Saccharothrix espanaensis DSM 44229: one gene and its partner. The protein of the gene in region 1 interacts with the protein of each later gene in a pairwise test. Links are inferred from orthologs where the notes say so. Each region holds a gene or a part of one and is shown on either strand. Other genes may lie near its edges. The genes, in order: clpS and BN6_RS01295.

Region 1 (7,337 bases):
ACCCCATGAACCACATCCTCGCGCGCCGAGCCGGGGCGGTGGCCGCTGCGCTGGCGCTCTGCCTGGTCGGCGCGCCCGCCCAGGCGGCCACCCCGCCGGGCGTCGCGTCCGCCGGTTCGGCCGACTTCACGCGGGCGGGACGGCACGTCGTCGTGCCCGCGCTCGCGCCGTGCTCGGTCGGCGGGCCCACCACCGCCTCGTCGAGCGCGGTCGCCGAGGCGGGCATCCGGTTCGGCGCGGGCAGCTCCACCTGCACCACCACGGTGATCGACGCGCAGAACAACACCACCGAGACCAGGTCCTCCGCCCAGGGCGTCGACTTCGAGCTCTCGGCGCTGACGACCGCGGGCGGCGCGCGGCTCAAGGTCGGCCGCTGGCAGGTCTCCTGCACCGGCCGGGAGGACGGCACCGCGGCCGGCTGGGAGCTGGAGGGCCTCAGCGGGTTCCCGGGGCTGCCCAAGGACATCCCGGCGAACTACCGCTACGAGGTGAAGGGCTCGACCGGCGTGGTGCTGGCCGAGATCACCTTCAGCGAGGTCCTGCTGCCCGAGCCGAACGACGGCAGCCTGACCATGAACCTCATGCACCTGCGCTTCGCCGAGGCGTCCGGCGCCACCGGTGACGTCGTGGTCGGCGCGGCCTCCTGCTCACCGACCCCGTGACCCCGTCCCGGCCCCGCCCGTCGCGGCGGGGCCGGGTGTCCCGTCAGCCGGTCTGCGAGGCCGGTTCGTTCGGCCGGTTCGTTCGGCCGGTTCGTCCGGCCCGTTCGTGGGGCTGGGTGTCGGTTCGGCCGGTCTGCGGGGGCCGGGTCGGCGTGTGGCGCACCAGGCGGGGAGTGGGTCAGCCGACGTGCGGCGCGCCCTCCAGGGTGACGCCCGCCTCGCGCAGCCGGTCCAGCGCGGTGTCGACGGTCGCCCGCGCGACACCCGCCGTGAGGCCGAGCAGGACCGTGGTGGCGAAGCCCGCCGACGCGGCGTCGAGCGCGGTGGCCCGGACGCAGTGGTCGGTGGCGATCCCCACCACGTCCACCTGCTCCACCCCGCGCCGCCGCAACCAGTCCGTCAACGACTCGCCGCCGCCCGACGCGCCCTCGAAGCCCGAGTACGCCGCCGCGTAGGCACCCTTGGAGAACACCGCCTCCACCGGGGTCACGTCGAACTCCGGGTGGAACGACGCCCCGGCCGTGCCGGCCACGCAGTGCACCGGCCACGAGTCCACGAAGTCCGGCGTCGCACTGAAGTGGTCGCCCGGGTCCACGTGGTAGTCCCGGGTCGCCACGACGTGGTCGTAGCCGCCCGCCGCGACGTGCGACGAGATCGCCGCCGCCACCGCCGCGCCGCCCGGCACCGCGAGCGATCCGCCCTCGCAGAAGTCGTTCTGGACGTCCACCACGATCAGCGCCCTGGTCATGCGCACACCTCCTGCAACCTAGAGGAACGTCGTCGGGATCGCGGGCTCGCCGCGGGACAGCTTCAGGCCCTCCCACGGCACGGTGACCAGCGCGGCGCGCAGCCGTTCCCGGCTCTCCGCCAAGGTGTCCAACCCGTCGGCGCGCTGCCCGTCGCGCACCAGCGGCACCGGCAGCAGCCGGTCGTCGGGGCCCAGCTCGGGCGTCTGGGCGTTGGGGAACACGACCTCTTCCAACGCCGTCCCGGTGTCCTTGTGCCGCCGCAGCGCGTTCTTGCGCCCGCCGCGGGACTCCTTGTGGGAACTGCGCTTCGCGACCGGCCGGCCGGCCACCTCGACCAGCTTGTAGACCATGCCCGCGGTCGGCGCGCCGGACCCGGTGACGACCGACGTGCCGACGCCGTACGCGTCCACGGGCTCGGCGCGCAGCGCGGCGATCGAGTACTCGTCCAGGTCGCCGGACACGACGATCCGGGTGTTCTTCGCGCCCAGCGAGTCGAGCTGGTCGCGCGCCTGCCGGGCCAGCACGCCCAGGTCGCCGGAGTCGATCCGGACCGCGCCCAGCTCCGGCCCGGCCACCTCGACGGCGGTCTTGATGCCCGCGGTGATGTCGTAGGTGTCCACCAGCAGTGTGGTGCCCGCGCCCAGGGCGTCCACCTGCGCCTGGAAGGCCTCTTCCTCGCTGTCGTGCAGCAGGGTGAACGCGTGCGCGCAGGTCCCGGCGGTCGGGATGCCGTGCCGCCGGGCGGCCTCCAGGTTCGAGGTCGCGGTGAAGCCCGCCAGGTACGCGGCGCGCGCCGACGCGACGGCGGCGTCCTCGTGCGTGCGGCGCGACCCCATCTCGATCATCCGCCGGCCGTTGGCGGCACCGACCATGCGGGCCGCGGCGGACGCGATCGCGCTGTCGTGGTTGAGGATCGACAGGGCCAGCGTCTCCAGCACCACGCCCACGCCGAACGAGGCCCGCACGGACAGGATCGGCGAACCCGGGAAGTACAGCTCGCCCTCCGGGTACCCGTCGACGTCGCCGGTGAACCGGTAGTCCGCGAGCCACGAGAGCGTGGCGTCGTCCACCACGTTCGTCCGCTCCAGCAGCTCCAGCTCCGCCTCGCCGAACCGGAACGCCTCGATCGCGTCCAGCAGCCTGCCGGTGCCCGCCACCACGCCGTAGCGCCTGCCCTCGGGCAGCCTGCGGGCGAACACCTCGAACACGCACGGACGGTCCGCGGTGCCGTCGCGCAACGCCGCGGCGAGCATCGTCAACTCGTAGTGGTCCGTGAACAGCGACGTCGACATGAGGTCAAAGCCTAGGCTCGACGGGGCCGTTGCCGCAGGAGGTGGACCTATGGGCTCCGCCACGCAGGGGAACATGACACCATTGGCGGTATGACCACGCCCGTCGAGCATGAGCGGACGCAGGTTGACCCGGCGCCCGAGGAGGTCCGCACCGAGGACCGCCCTTGGCAGACGCTGGTCTGGAACGACCCGGTGAACCTGATGTCCTACGTGACGTACGTGTTCCAGAAGCTGTTCGGCTACAGCCGCGACCACGCGACGAAGCTGATGCTGGACGTCCACCACAAGGGCCGGGCGATCGTGTCGTCCGGGTCCAAGGACAAGATGGAGGCCGACGTGGCTAAACTGCACGCGGCCGGGCTCTGGGCGACCATGCAGCGTTCGTCGTGAAGAAGTGGACCCGCTCCGGCGACGTCGTGCTGGGTCGGTTCGACCGGCAGGAGGCCGCGGTCGTGCGCGGCCTGGTCAGCCAGATCCAGGACATGCTGCTGGCCCGCGCCGAAGAGGCCCCGCAGGACGAGCTGGCCGAGCTGACCGGGATCAGGACCGGTTCCTCGACCCCGCCGGACGACCCGATCCTGGGCCGGCTGCTGCCCGACTTCCACCGGCTCGACCCGGACGCGCCCGACCCGTCCGAGGTCGACTCGGCCAACGCCCTGCGCTCGCTGCACGAACCCGAGCTGCTCGACCACAAGAGCGGGGTCGCCGCGGTGGTGCTGGAGACGTGCCCGCCCGACGGCGGCGAGGTGCGGCTGCGGCTGGAGCAGGCCGAGGCGTGGCTCTCGGCGCTCAACGACGTGCGGCTGGCCCTGGGCACGGCGCTGGACGTGCAGGACGACATGCCCGACGAACTGCCGTCGGACGACCCGAGGTCGCCGCACCTGGGCGTCTACCACTGGCTGACCTGGGTGCAGGAGACCCTGGTCGAAGCCGTGATGGACTGATGCCCGCCGGCCTGCTGCTCGGTCGCGGGCCCGGGGTGGCGGTGCTGCTCGCGCCCGAGGGGGCGGTGGCCGGCGTCGACGTCCGGGGCGCGCCGTGGGGGACCCGCGAGCTGGACCTGCTCGACCCGTCCACCCTGGTCCAGCGGGTGCACGCGGTCGTGCTGGCCGACGGCCCGGCGTCGGTCGGCGGCGTGGTCCGGTGGCTGGCGGAGCGGCACTTCGGGTTCCCGGTGGGACGTGCCCCGCACGAGGTGGTGCCGATCGTGCCCGCCGCCGCAGTGGGCCGTAACCCGGATGACCTGGGTTTTTCGGCGTGCGAGGCGGCGGGGCCGGTGGAGCCGGGCGCGCTCGTGGTGGTGGGGGAGACCGTCGCGGCGTTGGTCGTGGTCGACGCCGAGTTGGACAAGGCCGCGTGCCGCCGGGTCGCGATGTCCGCCCACGACGGTCTGGTCCGCGCCGGGCTGCACCTGCCCGCGACGGTGTTCGCCGTGGCCACCGGGGTCCCGACCGGCACGAGCCTCAACGACCTGTGCGCCGTGGCCGCCGACCAGGTGGCCGAGGGTGCCCGCTGACCTGCCCGATCGCAGGTGGTCGCACTGCCGCCGGCCGGTCGGGCCGCGCCCCGACCACGGGTGCAAGTGCGGGTTCTCACACACCGGGACGACTTCCGCCACCACGTAGGATGAGGGCGTGCTGGTGATTCGCCGTGACCTCGTCGACGCGATGGTGGCGCACGCCCGTCGCGACCACCCCGACGAGGCGTGCGGGATCATCGCGGGCCCCGAGGGCTCCGACCGCCCCGAGCGGTTCATCGCGATGGACAACGCCGAGCGCTCGCCGACGTTCTACCGGTTCGACTCGGCCGAGCAGCTCCGGGTGTGGCGCGAGATGGACCGCGCGGACGAGGTGCCGGTGGTCGTCTACCACTCGCACACCGCCACCGAGGCGTACCCCTCGCGCACGGACGTCTCCTACGCCAGCGAGCCCGACGCCCACTACGTCCTGGTGTCCACCAAGGACCCGGAGCAGCACGAGCTGCGCTCCTACCGGATCGTGGACGGCGTCGTGACCGAAGAACCGGTCGAGGTCGTCGAGTCGTACATGTTCGCGCACAACGGCGCGGACGACACGCCCGACTGCCGCTGAAGCGCCGTCGCCCGCCACATCTCCCGATATCCGGCTCCTCTCGGAGGTTCCAGCATGTCCGTCACCGTCTCCATCCCCACGATCCTGCGCACGCACACCGCTGGGCAGAAGTCCGTGGAGGCCGCGGGTACCACGCTCGCGCAGGTCATCGACGACCTGGAGGCCAACCACGGTGGCTTGAAGGCGCGCCTGGTCAAGGAAGGCGCGCTGCACCGCTTCGTCAACGTCTACGTCAACGACGAGGACGTCCGCTTCGCGGGCGGGCTCGAAGCGGCGGTCAAGGACGGCGACACGGTCACGATCCTCCCGGCCGTCGCGGGCGGCTGAGCCATGGCTCGGTACGAGTCGCTGCTGGACGCGGTCGGCGGCACGCCCCTGGTGGGCCTGCCCCGGCTGTCGCCCTCGAAGGACGTCCGGCTGTGGGCGAAGCTGGAGGACCGCAACCCGACCGGCTCCATCAAGGACCGCCCGGTCCTGATGATGATCGAGGAGGCCGAGCGGTCCGGGCGGCTCACCCCCGGCTGCACCATCCTCGAACCGACCTCGGGCAACACCGGCATCGCGCTGGCGATGGCCGCCAAGCTCAAGGGCTACGGCCTGGTGTGCGTGATGCCGGAGAACACCTCGACCGAGCGCAAGCAGCTCCTCCAGGCCTACGGCGCGCGGATCGTGTTCTCGCCCGCCGCCGGCGGCTCCAACCAGGCGGTGGCGCGGGCCAAGGAACTGGCCGCGCAGAACCCCGACTGGGTGATGCTCTACCAGTACGGCAACCCGGCGAACGCAGGCGCGCACTACCACGGCACCGGCCCTGAGATCCTCAAGGACCTGCCGACCATCACGCACTTCGTGGCCGGCCTGGGCACCACCGGCACGCTCGTCGGCGTCGGCCGCTACCTGCGCGAGCAGAAGCCCGGCGTGCAGATCATCGCCGCCGAACCGCGCTACGGCGAGCTGGTCTACGGCCTGCGCAACCTCGACGAGGGCTTCGTGCCCGAGCTGTACGACGCGGAAGTACTCACCGGCCGCTACTCGGTCGGCTCGTACGACGCGCTGCGCCGCACCCGGCAACTGCTGGAGGTGGAGGGCATCTTCGCGGGCATCTCCACCGGCGCGATCCTGCACGCCGCGCTGGCCGCCGCCGAGAAGGCCGTGATCAAGGGCGAATCGGCCGACGTGGCGTTCGTGGTCGCCGACGCGGGGTGGAAGTACCTGTCTACTGGGGCTTATGCGGGGACGCTGGACGAGGCGGCCCAAAGACTTGATGGTCACCTCTGGGCTTGAGGGAGGTGTTGGATTGCCGCGACTCCGTCGCGGCGGGCTCGGCCGCCTGGAAGTCGGCTCATCGCACCGTTTTCAGCCCGATCGGTAAAGCGTGATCGGGCTGAAAACGGTGCGACAAGCCGACGCGGCCTCGCGTGGTGGTCCCGTTTGGAGGATGGGTGACTACGAACGGGCCGGGGGGGACGAAAAACGGGGCCGGGGGACTGAAAGCTGGCCGGGGGGCTAAAAGCTTGCTTGGGGCTGAAAGGCTTGCTGGGTCCTGAAAGCTTGCTTGGGGTTAGGGGGCTGCTACTCGGCCCTTGGGGGTGATCTTGCCTGGGCAGAGGTGCTTGGCTTTGAGGCCCTTGACGATCTGGGGGACCGCGTCGACGGTGGTCTGGTAGCCGTCGTGCATCAGGATGATGTCGCCGGACTTCGCGGCGGTGGCGGAGCGGACGATCGCCTCGGTCGGCACGCCGCTCCAGTCGACGGTGTCGACGGTCCACAGCACTTCGGTCAGGCCCTGGCGGCGTGCTTCGGCGCGCACGGCGTCGTTCGTGTCGCCGTAGGGCGGGCGGAACAGGGTCGGCGTGCGTCCGGTGGCTTCGCGCAGCACGTCCTGGGTCCGGGAGAGTTCCGCGGTCAGCTCGGTCGGCGGGAGGGTGGTCAGGGCGGGGTGCGACCAGGAGTGGTTGCCCAGCCAGTGGCCCGCCCGCACGGTCTCGCGCACCAGGTCCGGCCGCTCCTCGGCGCGCGCCCCGACGTCGAAGAACGTCGCCCTGGCGCGGGCGGCTTTCAGCGCGGCCAGCAGCGGGCGGACGAAACCGGGGTTGGGGCCGTCGTCGTAGGTGAGCGCCACGTACCCGGAACAGCCGGGTGCGGCATTCGCCGGAACGACCGGTGCGACGAACAGCAGCGCGATCACCAAGAGGGTTCTCGACAGCATCCACTACTCCCTAGGGGACGGGCGGCCTGCGGTCCCACTATCGGTTCACCGGACGTGAGCCGACAACGGTTTCCCTTCGTTCTGCAACTTGCCGCTGTCGTGTTGGGCCGGATGAAAAGCCGTGGTCGTCCGTTCGGTGCTATCCGGCCCGTCCGAGGTGTTCCTACGATTCGGACGACCAGGGCCCGACTACCCGGTGGTGTGTGAATTGAGCCTGTCCGAACCGGACCGCGAACTGCTCGCCCGCGCGCTCGCGGTGGCGCGTGCGCACAGCCGCTGGCGGCACCACACGGTGGCCGCCGCCGCGCGGTCGGTGGACGGGCGCGTGTTCACCGGGC
Region 2 (7,625 bases), 960 kb from region 1 along the record:
CGCGGTTGTCGCGGTAGGGGTCACTCGCCGGTCTTCTTGGCCGACAGCACGACCACCGTGTCGCACGGGATCTCTTTGCCCGCCTCGACGTTCTGCGCCGTCGTCGTCCAGTTCCGGTCCACGACGAGCAGGCGGCCCTGGCCGGTGGCGTCTTCCTCGCGCAGGCGGTAGAAGCCGGCGGCTTGCATGGTGTCCTGGGCGGTCTGGTGGACCATGCCGACGACGTTCGGGACTGTGCACGTCTTCGCGGCGGAGGCAGGGGCGGAGGCGGGGGAAGGCTGTGCCGACGTCGGAGCCGGGGTTGGGGGCGCGGGTTGGTCGGTGGTCGGCTGGGCGGGTGTCGGGGTGGGCGTTCGGGTGGTGGTCGGTGGGGGTGTGGGGGTGCAGGCGGCCAGGAGAGCTAGGGCCAGGGCGGCGGTTAAGCGGGTGCGGCTCAACGGGGGGCGCCTTTCCGGGTCAGGGTCGGTGCAGGAGCTTGGCCAGCAGGCTGGTCAGGTGGGCGCGTCCTCGACCGCGTGCGCCAGCACCCGCTGCCAGTCTCGGTGATGACCACCTCGTAGGCACGTCGGTCGATCGGGTTGCGCGTTCGGGTGACGTGCCCGGCCTTCTCCAGGTCGTCCGCGAGGCCGACCATCACGCTGCGGTCGATGCGCAGTTCCTCGCTGAGCGCCTGCTGGGAGCATGGGCCGACTGCGGCGAGCATCTTCAGCACCAGGTGTTGCCCCACGCCCACCCCGCTGACCTCGGACTGCGCCTCCGCCGCGCGAACCACGGCGGTCGACAGCCGGCACAGCGCGATGTCGGGGCGCTCCTCGGAACCACCCGGGCGAAGGTCGCCGACGTGTACCGGCGGGCCGTGCATGCCGCCGGGAACCGGCCGTTCAGCGACCGGGACGTGCGACGGATGTACGCCAATCCGGGTGTGCCGTCCCCGACGACGTCATGCTCGCCGCGTAGGTGCCGCACTGGAACGGCTGGTGATCAGCTCACTCGAAAGGCCCAATCACCATCACTGCATGCAGTTACCTACTGGCAGTGCGCTAGGTCGCACGATGGAGTGAACTTTCGGCCTAGTAGCCGATTCCTGACGTAGCGTGGTGTGGAGTACGAGCAGATGTCACGTTCTGTTACACCGAATGAGTGATGATTGACGAATCAACTCACGCAAAGTAACGAAGGTCGAGGTCGGCGCGAAGACGAGACAACACGTCGGCCACAGACGCTTTCACGGTAGGAGAGCCGAACATGAGCATCGTCTCCGCGATGAAACCCACCACCGGCAGCTGGCTCCACCTCGTCGCCTGGGGCATGGTCGTCGCCGGGGTGGCGGGTGTGCTGGCGGTCCTCGCCTCCCCTGCGACCGGCGTCCTCACCGGGCTGGCGCTGGCCGTCATCGGGCTCGTCGTGAACGCCTTCGCGAAGGCGTCGCGCAAGATGGACCAGATCTTCTCCGAAGAGCTCGACTAGCAACAGGCCGACAGGGGACAGGCCCATCGGCTCCCCTCTGCCACCCCACCTCCGCGAACCGGCACCATCAGGGGATGGCAGACGACGAAGCGGCGCGCGCTGAACGCCGCCGCCGGATTTACGGCCCGGACGACCTGGCCGAGCGACCGGCGTTCGCCGGCGGGTTCATCAACTTCGGCTACTGGGCGGGCATTCCGCTGGACGGTGAGCTCACCGTCGACCAGCGCATCGCGTCCCAGCGGGCCCTGTACGACCTCGTCCTGGACAGCCTCACCATCACACCCGACGACCGCGTGCTGGAGGTCGGCTGCGGTCGCGGCCGAGGCGCGCGGGAAGTGCTCGTCCGCGCACCGCGCAGTCTCGACGGCCTCGACCTGGTCCCGGAACAGGTGGCCCGCGCCCAGCGGAGCACGCCCGAGGCCACGTTCACCCTCGGCTCGGCGTCGTACATCCCGTTCCCCGACAACACCTTCGACCGCCTGCTGTCCGTCGAGGCCGCCCAGCACTTCGAGGACCTGACGGCGTTCGCGCACGAGTCCGCGCGGGTGCTCGCGCCCGGCGGCCGGTTGGCCGTGACCACGTTCTTCGCCCGCCACGACGACGCGGGCCCGGCGCTCGCGGAGCTGCTGGACACCTTCGCCACCGGCCTCGACCTGGCCCACCCGATCGACCGGTTCACCGCCGACCTGCGTGCCGCCGGTTTCGCCGACGTGCGCGCGGACCGCATCGGCGAGCACGTCTGGGCGGGCCTGGACCGGTGGCTCGCGCTCGGCGACCACCCGGACCGCTGGGACCGCCGGTGGATCCGGGCCGCCGAGCGCGGCCTGCTGGACTACTACCTGGTCACCGCGAACCTGCCCGCCGCGCCGCAGCCGGCAGGATCGGGGACGTGACGACGCACCCGACCGCCGAGATCCCCGACCCGCTGTTCGACGACGCCGACGCCGAGGCCCGCTGGCGGGACCGGTTCACCGCGCCCCGGGTCAGCCTGCCCGGCTGGGCCGACGACGCCCCCGACCGCAGCCTCTACGTGTCGAACTCCAGCGGTGTCTGGGAGATCTACGCCTGGGACCGGGCCGCGGACACCCACCGCAAGGTCACCGACCGCCCGAACGGCACGTCGCACGCCGCGCTCAGCCCGGACGGCGAGACCATCTGGTGGTTCGCCGACAGCGACGGCGACGAGTTCGGCGTGTGGGTCAGCGAGCCGTTCCACGCCGGCGGGGAGCCGAAGCCCGCTGTCGAGGGCGTGCCGGCCGGCTACCCGGCGGGCCTGGAGATCGGGCACGGGCTGGTCGCGGTCGGCACCTCCACCGACGACGGCACCACCGTCTACGTGGCGCGCGACGGCGGCCCGGCCGAGGTGGTCTACTCGCACGAGAACGACGGCGGCATCGCCGCGCTGTCCAAGGACGAGACGCTGCTCGCGCTCGCGCACTCCGAGCACGGCGACAACCGGCACACCGCGCTGCGCGTGGTCACGCCGACCGGCGAGACGGTCGTGGAGAAGTGGGACGGCCCCGGCAAGGGCTTGGACGCCATCGCGTTCAGCCCGGTGCCCGGCGACAACCGGCTGCTGGTGCTGCACGAGCGCCGGGGCCGCGAGGAACTGCTGATCTGGGACGTCGCCGCCGACACCGAGACCGAGATCGCGATCGACCTGCCCGGCGAGATCAGCGCCGACTGGTTCGAGGACGCCCGGTCGCTCTTGGTCGTGCACACCTTCCAGGCCCGCAACACGTTGCACCGCTACGACCTCACCACCGGCATTCTGTCCGCTTTGGACACTCCACACGGGACGGTCGGCTCGGCGTCCGCGCGCCCGGACGGCTCGGTCGAGTTCTCCTGGTCCTCGGGCGCGCAGCCGGGCGTGGTGCGGGTGCTCGACGTGGACGGCGACGAGCGCGTGCTGCTCGCGCCGCAGGGGCACAAGGCGGCCCCGTCGGTCGACCTCCAGGACGTGTTCGTCGGTGACGTGCACGCGCTGGTGGCCCGTCCCGAGGGCGCGCCGGACGGCCCGCTGCCCACGGTGTTCAGCCTGCACGGCGGCCCGCACTCGGCCGACGAGGACCGGTTCTCCGCCTACCGCGCGGTGTGGCTGGACGCCGGGTACGCCGTGGTGCACGTCAACTACCGCGGCTCCACCGGCTACGGCTCGGCGTGGCGGGACGCGATCGAGGGCCGGCCGGGGCTCACGGAGCTGGAGGACGTGGCCGCGGTGCACGACTGGGCCGTGTCCTCCGGGTTCGCCGACCCGGCGAGGTGCGTGGTCAACGGGGCGTCGTGGGGCGGCTACCTGACCCTGCTGGCGCTGGGCACGCAGCCGGAGCGCTGGGCGGCGGGCGTCGCGGGCGTGCCGGTGGCGGACTACCTGGCGGCCTACGAGGACGAGATGGAGCCGCTGCGCGCGTTCGACCGGGCGCTGTTCGGCGGGTCGCCGCAGGACGTGCCGGACCGGTACCGCGAGTGCTCGCCGCTGACCTACGTGGACGCGGTGAGCGCGCCGGTGCTGGTGCTGGCGGGCGAGAACGACCCGCGCTGCCCGATCCGGCAGATCGACAACTACCTGGACCGGCTGGCGGCGCGCGGCGCGGCCTACGAGGTCTACCGGTACGACGCCGGGCACGGGTCGCTGGTCGTCGCGGAGACGATCCGGCAGACCGCGGCGGAGGTCGCGTTCGTCCGGAAGGTGCTCTAGCCCGGCCGGACGTCCGCCGGAAGGCGGGTCGGGTCCGCGCGCGAGCCGCGCGCGGACCCGACCGGTCAGGCCTGCTGGGCCTGCCACATCCAGTGGGCCTGTTCGAGCTGCTTGGTGATCTCGATCAGCAGGTCCTGGGTGACCAGGTCGGACTTGTCGGTCTCGTCGATCCGGCCGCGCAGCCGCTCGACCAGCTTGGCCAGGGCGGTGACCACGGCGGCCACCACGTCGTCCTCCTTGAGCCAGTTCTCCGGGAACTCCGGGATGCCCGAGGACGCGGCCACGGTCTTGGCCTTGCCGTTGGGCGAGATGCCCAGCGCGGAGGCCCGTTCGGCCACCTCGTCGGTGTAGGTCCGGGCCGTGGTGACCAGTTCGTCGAGCTGGAGGTGGACGCTGCGGAAGTTCTTGCCGACCACGTTCCAGTGCGCCTGCTTCGCGACCAGGGACAGGTCGATCAGGTCGACCAGCGTCGCCTGGAGCACCGCTCCGACCGACTTCTTGTGGTCGTCGGACAGCGGGCTGGTGATCGGGGACTTGGCCGGGGACTTGGCCATGGTGCTAGCGCCTCCTTCACACGGTGGCGGTGAGAGCCACCTCGATGTTTCCACGCGTGGCGTTGGAGTACGGGCAGACCTGGTGGGCCTGGGCGACGAGGTCGTCGGCCACCGCCTGCTCCACTCCGGGCAGGTGCGCGTGCAGGGCGACGGTGAGCTGGTAGCCGCCCTCGCCGTTCGGGCCGATGCCGACCTTCGCGGTGACCTCGGTCGAGGTCAGGGCGAGCTTCGCCCGGCGGGCGACGACCTGGAGCGCGCTGTGGAAGCACGCCGCGTACCCGGCCGCGAAGAGCTGCTCCGGGTTCGTCTTGTCGCCACCGGGACCACCCAGCTCGGTCGGCGTGACGAGTTGCTCGTCGAGCACGCCGTCCGAGGAGCGGACCTCGCCGTCGCGGCCGTCGCCGACCGCGGTCGCCTCCGCCGTGTAGAGCACCTGCATCAACGTTCTCCTTCGAGCTGGTGGTTCGGGGTTCCTCTCCCCCTCGACACCCGGTTCGCACCGGACCGCACCGCGTGGCGCGGCAGCTCACGCCGGTCCAGGCGTACCCGCCCAGTAGAACCGTCAACCGGCTTGTGACACGGCGAACTCCGCCACCTGTCGCCCGATCGTGCGCAAAGTGTCCGCGACCGTGGGATCCGAGCAGCCCCCTTCGAGGTCGAACTCGACCTCGCGGGAGTTGATCGCCGAGCCGAGCGGGGTGGGCCAGCCGCGCAGCGCGTGCACGATCGAGCGCAGGGCGGTCAGCGTGGTGACCGACGCCTGCCAGCCGCGCGCGGCGGCCACGCAGCCCACCGCCCGCCCGTCGAGGTAGACCCGCGGGTCCTCGCGCAGGTCCTCGACGTAGTCCAGGGCGTTCTTGACCAGGCCGGAGACCGTGCCGTGGTAGCCGGGCGAGACGAGCACGACGCCGTCGGCCTGGCGCAGCGCCTCGACCAGCCGGCGGGCGTTGTCCGGGCGGTCGGCCACGGCGGGGTCGTAGAACGGCAGCACCAGGTCCGGTCCGACGACCTCGATGACCTTGGCGCCCGCGTCCGCCGCGCCGGACAGCGCGATCCGCAGCGCGCGTTCGGACTGCGAGTTCGGGCGCAGCGAACCGCCGATACCCACCACCGTGACCGTCATGCCCCGATCCTGCCACCTCCACCTAGCTGGAGGTCCAACCTGGTCGGGGGGTGTACTGGCGAGTAACGTGCGTCTCATGTCGAAGCTCGCCGAGTCGTTGCCCCCCGGCGTCCTGGCCGGTGCCCTGCGCTTCGCGTTCGGCCTCCCCGGGCCGCTGCGCAAGCTGATCACCGGCCCGCCGATCACCCTCGACGGCCAGCGCCTGCACCCCGAGGCGCACCTGCTGCTGCGCCTGCAGCAGCTCAGCGGCGAGGACTGGCAGACCACCACCCCGGCGGCCAACCGGGCGGCCCTGACCAGGAGCAACTTCCTGGTGTCCGGCCCGGTGATCGAGGGCGTGACGGTCCGCGCGGTGTCCATGGACGGCGTCGGCGGCCGCTTCTACACCCCGCACGGCCTGGCCGAGGGCTCGCCGCTGCTGGTCTTCTACCACGGTGGCGGCTGGGTCAGCGGCGACCTCGACAGCCACGACAACCTGTGCCGGTTCCTGGCCGTCGAGGCGGGCGTGCGGGTGCTGGCCGCGGACTACCGGCTGGCCCCCGAGCACCCGTTCCCGGCCGCCGCCGACGACGCGCGCACCGCGTACGAGTGGGCTGTGGCGAACGCTTCGGAACTGCGCATCGACCCGGCCCGGATCGCGGTCGGCGGAGACAGCGCGGGCGGCAACCTGGCCGCCGTGACCGCACTGCACGCCGACGCCGTCAAACCGGTGTTCCTGCTGCTGTTCTACCCGGCGGTGGACGCGACCGTGCGCCGGCGCTCGCGGGAGATCTTCGGCGAGGGCTTCTTCCTGACCGACCGGAAGATGGACTGGTTCCTGGACCACTACGCGCCGTCCCGCTCGGCGCACGCCGACCCCAGGCTCTCCGTGCTGCTCGCCGACGACCTCAGCGGCCTGCCGCCCACCTACCTGGCGACCGCCGGGTTCGACCCGTTGCGCGACGAGGGCGAGGCGTTCGCCGAGAAGCTCGCCGACCAAGGGGTCCCGGTGGTGCTGCGGCGCTACGAGGGGCTGTTCCACGGGTACGCCAACATCCTCGGGGTGGGCGGCGTGTTCCGGGAAGCCGTGGCGGAGGCCGTGGGCGCGCTGCGCACCGGGCTGGCGCTGGCCAACGCGCGCAAGGGCGTGACCGAGACGGCGTGACGTGACGGCCCGTCCCGCCGCGCGGGACGGCCCGTCCGGACAGCGGGAGGGTCACAGCGGGAGGGTCCGGACAGCGCGAACGGGGAGGAGCCGCAGCCCCTCCCCGCCGGCACTACGTCACTTGCCGAAGGCGGCGGCGATCTTGTCGCCGGTCTCCTTGTCGATGCTGCGCCAGTACGCGAAGACGCGCTCCAGCACCGGGGCGGACACGCCGTTGCCCGCGTGGCTGATCACGGTCTGCACCAGGCGTTCGCGCTGGGCGTCGTCCATGACCTCGCGGATCAGCGTGCCGGCCTGGCCGAAGTCGTCGTCCTCGGCGTGCAGCGTGTACGCCGCGCGCACGACCTCGTCCTGGACGCCGTAGGCCGAGGTGGTCTCACCGGCCGTCACGGCGCTCGCGTGCGGGCCGCCGTAGGAGTTCGGGGCGTAGACCGGGTCGGACGCGTTGGTGTAGCGCATCGCGCCGTCCTTCGCGTACGAGTTCACCGGGGACTTCGGCCGGTTCACCGGCAGCTGCGCGTAGTTCGCGCCGATCCGGTACCGGTGGGCGTCCGGGTAGGAGAAGATGCGGCCGATCAGCATCTTGTCCGGGGACGTGCCGATGCCGGGCACCAGGTTGGTGGGCTCGAACGCGGCCTG

What was found.
Region 2: the proteins of clpS (region 1) and BN6_RS01295 interact in binary tests that used the Escherichia coli proteins (3 or more experiments, as listed by UniProt). The link is inferred for Saccharothrix espanaensis DSM 44229 from one-to-one orthologs.

Annotation. Positions count from the first base shown.
Region 1 is NC_019673.1:1,222,847-1,230,183, forward strand. Bases 1,771-4,443 are described here. They hold clpS (ATP-dependent Clp protease adapter ClpS), read left to right. Parts: upstream 1,771-2,793; coding sequence 2,794-3,093; downstream 3,094-4,443. Other genes in these bases: BN6_RS05705 (nicotinate phosphoribosyltransferase), read right to left, coding at 1,771-2,703; BN6_RS05715 (DUF2017 domain-containing protein), read left to right, coding at 3,090-3,647; BN6_RS05720 (P1 family peptidase), read left to right, coding at 3,647-4,219; BN6_RS05725 (Mov34/MPN/PAD-1 family protein), read left to right, coding at 4,338-4,443. Also shown: BN6_RS05695 (hypothetical protein), read left to right, coding at 6-662; BN6_RS05700 (isochorismatase family protein), read right to left, coding at 841-1,410; more of BN6_RS05705, read right to left, coding at 1,429-1,770; more of BN6_RS05725, read left to right, coding at 4,444-4,793; BN6_RS05730 (MoaD/ThiS family protein), read left to right, coding at 4,848-5,120; BN6_RS05735 (PLP-dependent cysteine synthase family protein), read left to right, coding at 5,124-6,074; BN6_RS05740 (polysaccharide deacetylase family protein), read right to left, coding at 6,352-6,999; BN6_RS05745 (cytidine deaminase family protein), read left to right, coding at 7,199-7,337. UniProt on the Escherichia coli protein: Involved in the modulation of the specificity of the ClpAP-mediated ATP-dependent protein degradation.
Region 2 is NC_019673.1:266,073-273,697, reverse strand. What follows is about bases 2,976-5,936. They hold BN6_RS01295 (Dps family protein), read right to left. Parts: upstream 4,720-5,936; coding sequence 4,231-4,719; downstream 2,976-4,230. Other genes in these bases: BN6_RS01280 (alpha/beta hydrolase), read left to right, coding at 5,919-5,936; BN6_RS01285 (NADPH-dependent FMN reductase), read right to left, coding at 5,282-5,842; BN6_RS01290 (organic hydroperoxide resistance protein), read right to left, coding at 4,736-5,161; BN6_RS01300 (prolyl oligopeptidase family serine peptidase), read left to right, coding at 2,976-4,165. Also shown: BN6_RS01325 (DUF1772 domain-containing protein), read left to right, coding at 1-17; BN6_RS48320 (hypothetical protein), read right to left, coding at 21-215; BN6_RS01315 (MarR family winged helix-turn-helix transcriptional regulator), read right to left, coding at 434-862; BN6_RS01310 (hypothetical protein), read left to right, coding at 1,246-1,467; BN6_RS01305 (class I SAM-dependent methyltransferase), read left to right, coding at 1,542-2,360; more of BN6_RS01300, read left to right, coding at 2,357-2,975; more of BN6_RS01280, read left to right, coding at 5,937-6,986; BN6_RS01275 (catalase), read right to left, coding at 7,104-7,625.